DNA from 2 places in the Streptomyces sp. NBC_01116 genome. Region 2 is predicted to be linked to the other one. Evidence: riboswitches for the same ligand, from Rfam matches in the RefSeq annotation. Region 2 holds a riboswitch; the other holds the start of a gene.
The links. A riboswitch is a leader RNA that binds a small molecule or an ion and turns the genes downstream of it on or off. The one in region 2 is predicted to bind cyclic di-AMP.

Region 1: linked by a shared signal. The riboswitch ahead of OG245_RS33650 (peptidoglycan DD-metalloendopeptidase family protein) and the one ahead of OG245_RS17500 (M23 family metallopeptidase) in region 2 are both predicted to bind cyclic di-AMP.

What each region holds. Positions count from the first base shown of each region.
Region 1 is NZ_CP108644.1:7,667,470-7,672,525, forward strand. It holds gene OG245_RS33630 (aspartate aminotransferase family protein) at 58-1,455, shown strand; gene OG245_RS33635 (helix-turn-helix domain-containing protein) at 1,529-2,137, shown strand; gene OG245_RS33640 (DUF6126 family protein) at 2,203-2,376, shown strand; gene OG245_RS33645 (tyrosine-protein phosphatase) at 2,419-3,231, opposite strand; cyclic di-AMP (ydaO/yuaA leader) riboswitch at 3,676-3,834, shown strand; gene OG245_RS33650 (peptidoglycan DD-metalloendopeptidase family protein) at 3,840-4,793, shown strand; gene OG245_RS33655 (SGNH/GDSL hydrolase family protein) at 4,955-5,056, shown strand, end outside.
Region 2 is NZ_CP108644.1:4,014,818-4,019,873, forward strand. It holds gene OG245_RS17495 (aldo/keto reductase) at 1-749, opposite strand, end outside; gene OG245_RS17500 (M23 family metallopeptidase) at 902-1,933, opposite strand; cyclic di-AMP (ydaO/yuaA leader) riboswitch at 1,945-2,097, opposite strand; gene OG245_RS17505 (PP2C family protein-serine/threonine phosphatase) at 2,371-3,591, opposite strand; gene OG245_RS17510 (MerR family transcriptional regulator) at 3,733-4,479, opposite strand; tRNA gene OG245_RS17515 (tRNA-Met) at 4,587-4,660, opposite strand; gene OG245_RS17520 (lysostaphin resistance A-like protein) at 4,874-5,056, shown strand, end outside.

The sequences.
Region 1 (5,056 bases), 3.7 Mb from region 2:
GGACTCCCGGGGCGGCCGGCCCCCATGGCGCAGCACATCCGAAGGGAAGAGCGGGCGATGACCGACGGCGGATCCCAGGGCTTCGACCTGGCCCGGCTCCTGGCCGAGCGCGGGGCCGAGCGGTACGACCTGCACGCACGCCACCTCAACCACCAGCTTCCACGCATGCTGCACACCATCGGCTTCGACAAGGTCTACGAGCGGGCCGAGGGCGCGTACTTCTGGGACGCGGAGGGCAACGACTACCTCGACATGCTCGCCGGGTTCGGCGTGATGGGCCTCGGCCGCCACCACCCCGTCGTCCGCCGGGCCCTGCACGACGTCCTGGACGCCCAGCTCGCCGACCTCACCCGCTTCGACTGCCAGCCGCTGCCGGGGCTGCTCGCCGAGAAGCTGCTGACGCACAGCCCGCACCTGGACCGCGTCTTCTTCGGGAACAGCGGCACGGAGGCGGTCGAGACGGCGCTGAAGTTCGCCCGCTGCGCCACCGGGAAGCCCCGGATCCTCTACTGCGACCACGCCTTCCACGGACTCACCACCGGCTCCCTCTCGGTCAACGGGGAGAGCGGCTTCCGTGACGGCTTCGCGCCGCTGCTGCCGGACACGCCGGTCCCGCTCGGCGACCTGGACGCGCTGCGCCGCGAGCTGAAGCGGGGCGACGTCGCGGCCCTGGTCGTGGAGCCGATCCAGGGGAAGGGCGTGCACGCCGCGCCGCCCGGTCATCTGCGCGAGGCGCAGGAGCTGCTGCACCGGCACAAGGCGCTGCTGATCGTCGACGAGGTGCAGACGGGTCTCGGCCGGACCGGGGACTTCTACGCCTATCAGCACGAGGAGGGGGTGGAGCCCGATCTGGTGTGCGTCGCCAAGGCGCTCTCCGGCGGCTATGTGCCCGTCGGCGCGACCCTCGGCAAGGACTGGATCTTCCGCAAGGTCTACTCCTCGATGGACCGGGTTCTCGTCCACTCCGCGAGCTTCGGCTCCAACGCCCAGGCGATGGCGGCCGGGCTCGCCGTCCTGTCGGTGATGGAGGACGAGGAGACCGTCGCCAACGCCCGGCGCACCGGCGATCTGCTGCGCGAGCGGCTGGCGGCCCTGGTGGACCGCTACGAGCTGCTGCACGAGGTCCGCGGGCGCGGGCTGATGATCGGCATCGAGTTCGGCCGGCCCGCCTCGCTCAAGCTCCGCAGCCGCTGGACCATGCTCCAGGCGGCCCGCAAGGGCCTCTTCGCGCAGATGGTCGTGGTGCCGCTGCTCCAGAAGCACCGCATCCTCACCCAGGTCTCCGGCGACCACCTGGAAGTGATCAAGCTGATCCCGCCGCTGGTCATCGGGGACGCGGAGGTGGACCGCTTCGTGGCCGCCTTCACGTCCGTCATGGACGACGCGCACAGCGGCGGCGGACTGATGTGGGACTTCGGCCGGACACTGGTCAAGCAGGCCGTGGCCAACCGCTGACTCGCCCGGGAACGGGAATTGCCTCTGAGGTAAGTTATTTGCCTCAGAGGAAAGATCCTGGCCCAATGGAGGCATGAACACTCCGGACGAAGGGGTGCCGGACGAGCTTCCCGGCGTCGCGCCCCGACTGCGTGACCTGCGCCGTGACCGCGGTCTCACCCTGGAGACCGCCGCCGGCCGGGCCGGACTCTCCCCGGCCCATCTCTCCCGGCTGGAGACCGGCCGCAGGCAGCCCTCGCTGCCGATGCTGCTGGGGCTCGCCCGTATCTACGGTACGACGGTCTCCGAGCTGCTCGGCGAGCAACCGCCCGAACGGGACGCGATCGTCCGCGGCGGCGGCTTCGAGGGGGCGGAGGCCGACGGCTGGATGTACCGGCAGGCCGGTGGGTCCGGCCGCGCGATGCAGGCGCTGCGGGTGCGCGTTCCGTACGGCGCCCAGGGCGACCTGGTCCGGGTGCATCCCGGTGAGGAGTGGCTGTACGTCCTGGAGGGGCGGCTGCGGATCGGGCTCGGCGACACCGTCCACGACCTCGAACCCGGCGACAGCGCCCACTTCGACTCGCTCACCCCGCACCGGATCGCGGCCGTCGACCGCTGCGGTGCGGAGCTGCTCTTCGTCCACTCCCTGCTGCAGAGCCCCGCCGCCGAGCTGTGCCTCGGCAACGCCCTCCACGCGCGCTGAACCGGCCGTCCCGGCCGGCTCCACCCTTCGCTCCACCGGCCGCGAGGCCGACAGAGAGGACCGTCATGTCCGATTCCGAACACTACGACCCGCTCGGTCCCGGCCGCCGCCCGAACGAGGACCCGCAGGAGAAGCGGATGCCGCGCGGTGTGATCATCCGGCTCTTCGCCTACCTGGTGGCGGGCCACGTCATCGCGGGCTTCCTCTACCTGCTCTTCGTGGTGGCCGGGAGCAAGTGACGGCGGGACGACCCTCCGCCCCGGACGGATTGCCCGTCCGGGTCAGCCCTGGTCGAGCAGGCGCTCGCGCAGCCGCTCCCGGGTCCCGGGGGAGACCTTCAGCCCCTCCGCCAGGTAGCGGTCCGTCGTGCCCCAGTTCTCCTCGATGGTCGTGAAGGCCGCCGCGAGGTAGGCGGGCCGCGCCCCGAAGAGCGGGTCCAGCAGCTCCATCACCTCGGGCGACATCCCGGAGCCGGACTCCTCGGAGCGCTTCACGTCGTAGCGGCGGTGGAGGTCGTTGGACTTGAGGTAGTCCTCCTCGATCGCCTCCGGCTCGACGCCGACCGCCAGCAGGGCGACCGCGATCGAGAGACCGGCCCGGTCCTTGCCCGCCGCGCAGTGCATCAGGGCGGGGACGCTGTCCTCGGCCAGGGAGTGCAGCACCCGGCTGTGCTCGGCGGTGCGCTCCTCGATCGTCGCGCGGTACATCCGGATCATGCGGTCGGCGCCCTTGCCGTCCGCCAGGACCGAGCGCAGCTGCTCGATTCTTCCGTCGCTCACCAGCCGCCAGAACTCGGTGCCGTCGGCCGGGTCCGAGAGTGGAATGCTGACATTGCGGACACCGGGCAGCTCGATGTCGTACCCGTCGAGCCGGTGGTCGGCGGAGTGGCGGAAGTCGAAGACCGTGTGCAGTCCGAGCCCGCCGAGGAAGGCCGCGTCCTCGGCGGTGGCGTGGGCCAGGTGGCCGCTCCGGTAGAGCCGTCCGAAGGCGGTGCGCCGACCGTCCGCGGTGGGGAGCCCGCCCACGTCGCGGAAGTTGCGGACTCCGGTCAGCACGGTCTCTGTCGGCGGGACCTGCGGCACCTGCTGCGTCACGGTGGCTCCTGGGATCTCTGGCGTCGGCGCGGCTCGCCGGCGAGGGCGCTCCCGTGACGATACGACATCGATTCGACGGAAAATCATCACGGTCGTGCGCCCCGGCGCGCGGTGTCGGGACGGCCTCGCTGACCCGGCGTCAGGAGGGAAGCCGGCCCGATGTCCGTATTGGTGCATTTCGCAGAACATGCCCCGCTAATGGGGGAGATGGTATTCCCGAGGTGAGCGGGATCATATCCGTGACGGTCCGTGGCGAGCGCGCCCCGGGGCATTCCCGTTGCCCGCACGGAAATCCAAGATCCGTAATCCACGGAGTGTGACGGGAATTCCGGAACGATATTGAATCGACGATTCCGGTGGGCAACCGATGGCTTGTTCCGCTCGTCCTGACTCGTTTACGGTCGCCGCAATCCGGACGGACCGCCTAATCCTGCCGCCGCCCGGAATTCGCACCCACCCACCAACGCGTGGCAGGAGCGGGGGAACCAGGTAAGCCGCCGATCCGGAGCGATCCGGACCGGCTCGGGGTGAAGTCGCCGCAACGCGACCGGGCATCTCCAGCCCGAACCCGACAGCTCACCTCGCAGGCGCCGGAGAGGACCAGCCCCATGCCCGCAAAGGGTAAGCACCGTCGTTCGAAGTCCGGCCCGATCTCCCGCGGCGTCCTCGTCGCAGGGACCGGCGGCGCCGCACTCGTCCTGCCGCTCATCGGCGCCACCGTGGCGAGCGCCGCGGACCAGGCGGCTCCGGCCGCGAAGCCCGCCGCCTCGGTCGCCGCCGCCCACACGGCCCCGGCCGCCGCCCCCGCCGCGTCGAAGGCGGACCCGAAGACGTACGCCGTCGTCGCCGGCGACTACCTGGCGAAGATCGCGGCCGAGCACCAGCTCAAGGGCGGGTGGGAGAAGCTGTACCAGGACAACCGCTCCACCGTCGGCGAGAACCCCGGCCTGATCCACCCGGGCATGAAGCTGACCCTCGGCGCCAAGGGCTCCGCCCCGGCCGAGAAGTCCGCCGCGCCGAAGGCCGCGCCGAAGAAGGCCGAACCGGCGCCGAAGGCCGCGCCGAAGGAGGCCCCGAAGGCGGACACCGTCTCCGCCGACGACTCCGAGGGCTCCGGCGGCTCGGCGCGGACCGGCTCCTCCGAGGCCACCGGCTCCGGCTGGTCCGCCCCGCTGGCCAGCGCCAACGTCACCACCCAGTACCGGGCTTCCGGCGCCAGCTGGTCCAGCGGCTACCACACCGGCTCGGACTTCCAGGCCGCCTCCGGCACCCCCGTACTCGCCATCGGCCCGGGCACCGTGGTCTCGGCCGGCAACAGCGGCTCCTACGGCAACGAGGTCGTCATCCAGCACGAGGACGGCATGTACTCCCAGTACGCCCACCAGTCCTCGCTCAACGTCTCCGTCGGCCAGACCGTCACCGGCGGCCAGCAGATCGGCCTCTCCGGCTCCACCGGCAACTCCACCGGCCCGCACCTGCACTTCGAGGTGCGCACCGGCCCGGGCTACGGCTCGGACGTCGACCCGATCGCGTACCTGCGTCAGCACGGCGTCTCCGTCTGACCGGACACGGCGAGAAGTGATCGAGGGGCGGTGCGCGGCGGCGCACCGCCCCTCCACTTATTCCGGCTTTACCAAAAACTGACCGGGTGGTCTATCTCACCACCCGTCAACCCCGTATTACGGTCGCGTAGGTCACATCGCGCGATGCAGGATAAGTGCTTGTGGCAGACGATTCGAGAAAAAACCAGCAGCACACCATCGGGTCGTACGCGGCGATTGGCGACAGTTTCACCGAGGGAGTCGGCGACCCCGGCCCCGACGGG
Region 2 (5,056 bases):
GCCAGCACCCTGCGGCCCTGCTCCGACTCCAGGTGGCTGCCCGCCTTCGCCGAGCGGGCGCTCTCCACGGTCGTACCGGGGCGGTACTTGCCGGTGAGGAAGCCCGAGGCGAGCGCGAAGTACGGGACGGCGGCGAGGCCGGCGTCGGCCGCGGTGTCCTGGAGACCGCCCTCGTAGGTGTCGCGGGAGACCAGGTTGTAGTGCGGCTGGAGGGCGACGTACCGGGCGAGGCCCGCGCGCTCGGAGAAGTCGAGCGAGGCGCGCAGGCGCTCGGGGCTGATGTTGGAGGCCGCGATGTGCCGCACCTTGCCGTCCTTCACCAGCTGGTCGAGGGCGGTGATGATCTCCTCGACCGGGACGGTCTCGTCGTCGAAGTGCGTGTAGTAGAGGTCGATGTGGTCGGTGCCGAGGCGGCGCAGCGAGGCCTCGGCCGCGCCCTTGATGGTGCCGGCGGAGAGGCCGCGGTGCTCGGGGTGGGCGCCGACCTTGGTGGCGACGACGATGTCGGCCCGGTGGGAGCGGGAGGCGAGCCACTTGCCGATGACGGCTTCCGACTCACCGCCTTCGTTGCCCTCGGCCCAGGCGGAGTACGAGTCGGCGGTGTCGATGAAGTTGCCGCCGGCCGCGACGTACGCGTCCAGGACGGCGAAGGACTGGTCCTCGTCCGCCGTCCAGCCGAAGACGTTGCCGCCGAGGGCAAGGGGGAAGACCTGGAGGTCGGAGGAGCCGAGAGTGCGCGGAGAAGTCATGTGGAGGTTCAACGAGCCGGGGCGGGGACGGTATTCCGTCGGCCGGCGGGCGATGCCGTGCCCGGACAGACCGGCAGCCCTGACGTCGGGGGGGTGCGTCAGGGCTGCCGGGGTCGGCGGCGACGAGGGACCTCAGCCGCGGGGCCGGGAGGTCAGACGTTCAGGCCCTTGCTGTTCAGCCAGGCCAGCGGGTCCATCGCGGAACCGCCCGCGGTGCGGACCTCCAGGTGGAGGTGGGTGCCGGTCACGTTGCCGGTGGCGCCCATGCGGCCGATGGTCTGGCCGGTGGTGACCTTCTGGCCGACCGAGACGTCGATCGAGGACTGGTGGGCGTACCAGATCTCCGTGCCGTCATCGAGCTGGAGCACCGTGCGGTAGCCGTACGAGCCCGACCAGCCGGCCGACGTGATCGTGCCGCTGTGCACGGCCTTGAGCGGCGCGCCGGTGGACCCGGCGAAGTCGAGGCCGGTGTGCTGGCCGGAGGACCACATCGCGCCGGACTGACCGTAGGTCGAGCTGATCGTGTACGAGGAGGTGGGGAGGGAGAAGCTGGCGGCCAGCTTGGCGAGGCGCTCGGCCTCCGCCTTCTTCTTCGCCGCTTCCTCCGCCGCCTTCTTCTTCGCGGCGGCCTCGGCCTCGGCCTCGTCCTGCTGCTTCTTGGCCTCGGCGGCGGCGGTCTCGGCCGCTGCCTTCTCGGCGGCGGCCTTGGCCTCGGCGTCGGCGCTGGCCTGCTGCTGCTCGGCCTGCTGGAGGATCCGGGCACGCAGCGCCTCGCCGGCGCCGGTGCCCTGCTCCGCCTCGGCGGTGGTGAGGCCGGCGGTGGTGAGCGGCGCGGACGCGGCGACCGGGGCGGGCTCCGCCTCGTCGGACATCAAAGACCCGACGCCGGGAAGGGACTTGGCGTCGGGGAGGTTGTCCGCGATGGAATCGGGAAGAGAGATGGAGACCGGCGCCTTGTCCTGGGCGGTGGCCATACCGCCCGCACCGACGGCCGCTATGACACCGACGCCGAGGACGGTGGAGCTGCGGGCCAGACCACGCTGCTTGGCCACGCGGTGCTTGCCGCGCACGGGGCGGATGGACTCCGCGGTGGGATTCCACTCCCCCGTGGACCGCTCCGCGCCACCGTAGGTGTCGGCACTGAAGGGTGACACGGCCTCAGGGGCAGGCTTGTTGGACGCCACGTGGGCGCACTCCTTTCCTTCCTTCTCGCCTACCGGGTTAGCTGACGGGTTCGGAGCAGGAAGGTCTCCTACGGGCCCCTCCGTCCCTCACGAGACGCAGGCGTCCGATTCACCCCATGTAGGTGGTTCCCCGGTTCCCTTGCGGAATTCGGCGCTCGCGCGCGGCGCCGTCTCTGACGACGGCTGTGACGACCGCGCTGCGTTATCGAACGTTAATAGACAGACGGGCCCTATTCCAAGCTGTTCCTGTTGATCATTAACGAACACGGCAGGGATGTACGGGTGACAACCGGGCGCAATCGGGCGACTTGACCGTGCCTCAGCCACACCCCTTTTTCTGATGGTGTGTCAAATGTTATGCGCAGCGGTGCCCTTCGATTACGCACCGTGTCATCGATCGGTCATCGCCCGGGGTCATCGTCCGAGGTCGCCCGGGGTCATCGCCCGGAGTCGTCGCCCCGGCCCACGATCTTCACCGTCGTCCGGCGCACGGGCTGCCCCTCCGCCGGCCGGCCCACCGCGATGAGCGCCATGTCGTCCGTGGTCCGCCCGCCGGTGTGCAGCCGTACGTCGTCCGTCAGCGCCGACAAGAGCTCCTCCGGCCCCGGGAAGATCCGGCCGCGCAGCCGGGCCGCCGGGTCGTAGAAGACCCCGTTCGGGTCCCGGGCCTCGGACAGGCCGTCCGTGAAGGCGAGGAGCGTCGCCCCGGCGGGCATCGCCCACTCGTCGGACCGGTCCGGCCACACCCCCAGGTCCATCCCCAGCGGCATGGCGGGCACCGAGGGCGCCAGCACCTCGAGGGCGCCGTCCGCGTGCAGCAGGATCGGCTCGGGGTGGCCGCGGTTGACGATGCGCAACGACTCCGCACCGGGCGGGATCTCGGCCAGCACGGCGGTGATGAACCCCTCCATGGCGTCCAGCCCGTACCGCCGCGTCCCCTCCCGGGCCAGCGCCCGCTCCAGTCGCTGCGCGACTCCCTCCAGCGAACGCTCCTGTTCGGCGGCCTCCCGGAACGCCCCGATGATCACCGCCACCGCCTCCACGGCGTCCAGCCCCTTGCCGCGTACGTCGCCGACGACCACACGTACGCCGTACGGGGTGTCCGCGACGGCGAACAGGTCGCCGCCCACGAACTCGTCCGCCTGCGCCGCCTCGTACCGCGCGGCCACCTGGAGTCCGCCGATCCGCTCGGCCGGGGTCGGCAGCACGGCCCGCATGGCGGTCTCCGCGATGACCCGGGCCGAGGCCAGCTGCTCGTTGCCGCGCCGCACGACGCCGTTGATGACGAGGGCCAGCACCGAGGCCGTGAGCACGGTGAGCATCTCGATGACCGGGACCACCTGGGTGGAGGTCCCGTCGGAGAGCCGCATCGCGATGACGGACAGGACCGCGGCGATACCCGTACGGACGGTCCGGGACTTCGAGAAGAACGGCGCGGCGATCAGCGGGGCCGCGACGAACAGGGGTACCGCGGTGAAGTTCGGCGGTGCCAGCGAGTCGAACACCAGCCCGCCGAGGATCAGCAGGGCGGGCAGCATCCGGACGAACCGCCCGGTGCGCCGGCCGTCGGACGTCAGCTGGCCCTCCCGGGACCCGAACACCACCCGGCCCACGGCGTCGATGCTCCCCGCCGTGCCACTGCGCCGCTCGTCGGCCATCCCCACCTGTGCACTCCTGCCCGGTCCACCCACGGCTGCGGACGGTACCGCGCCCCGCCCAGGCTTCCCGGAGCCGCGCCGAGCGGCTGCTCCGCATCGGCCGGATAGGGGGAAGGCGGACGGCGGTCCGGCCTTCCGTGGTCAGTCGGAGAGCCGGTGTTCCGCGTATACCGTCAGTGCGTCCCGTACGAAGGCGGCGGTGCCGTCCCCGTAGCGATCGTAGTTCTTTCCGAAGCGGGGATCGGCGACATACATCTCGCCGAGCCCGATCACGTACGAACGGCTGGGCTCCTTGGCCGAGGACAGCCACGCGCAGTGCCGTCGCGCGAGGTCCTGCGCCTCGGCCCCGTCAGCGGCGAGGCCGGCCTCCCTGGCCCGGCCCCAGGCGCGCGCGATGGCCTCGTGCTCGTCCTGGAAGGCTTTCTTCCTCTCCGGCCCGAGCGAACGCCACCAGCGGTCGCCCTCCTCGTACGCGTCCCGGCCCCAGCGCTCGGTGACCTCCTGCTCGTGGGCGGTGTGGTCGAAGCCGTCGAACACCTCATCGGCCATGAGTTCCATCCCCTCCTGCGTCTTGTGGAGAGTGGTCCGCACCGAGGCGATCTGCCGCCCGATGCGCGCCTGTTCCTGTTCGAGCAGCCGCAGATGCGCCCGCAGCGCCACCGCGGTGTCCCGCTGCCCCACGAGCACGTCCTTGATGGCGGGCAGCGAAAGACCGAGCTCCCGCAGCAGCAGGATGCGCTGCAGCCGGACGAGGGCGTCCTGGCCGTAGTAGCGGTAGCCGTTGCTCCCGATCCGGCTCGGCGTGAGAAGGCCGAGGTCTCCGTAGTGCCGGAGCGTGCGGCTCGTGGTGCCGGCCTGTCGGGCGATTTCCTGAATGGACCACTCCATGCCGGAAACGCTAGATCTTTACGCTGCGTCAAGGTCAAGCCGAACCAGCACGGAGCCGGAAACGACCCGGGCCCGGCACGCTGTGCGTGCCGGGCCCGGGTCTTCAGTAGCGGGGACAGGATTTGAACCTGCGACCTCTGGGTTATGAGCCCAGCGAGCTACCGAGCTGCTCCACCCCGCGTCGGTAAACACAACTCTACGGCATTCCCGGCGCGCCTTCGACCACTTACGGATCAGCTGCCCCGGCCGGGGCCCCGGGGCGTCGATCTCGGGGAACCTCATGGCTTTTGCACTGTTCCGCATGAGATCTTTGAGAACGTCCGCACCTGACCGTGTGGCTACGGCAGGCGGAGCGACGGCAGTGCTCGCGCCATCGGAGAAGAGGGTGACGCGGGTGCGGGACGAGACGGGCGCGATACGGGACGGCCGGCCGGGGCGACGACTGACGTGGCCGTGGTTCCTGGTGATCGTCGTCGTGTACGCGGGCATCATCCAGGGCCTGGGACTCCTGACCGGCGTGGACACCAGCTCCTCCGACAGCGCGTTCCCCACCACGGAATCCCTCGTGCGCAACGCT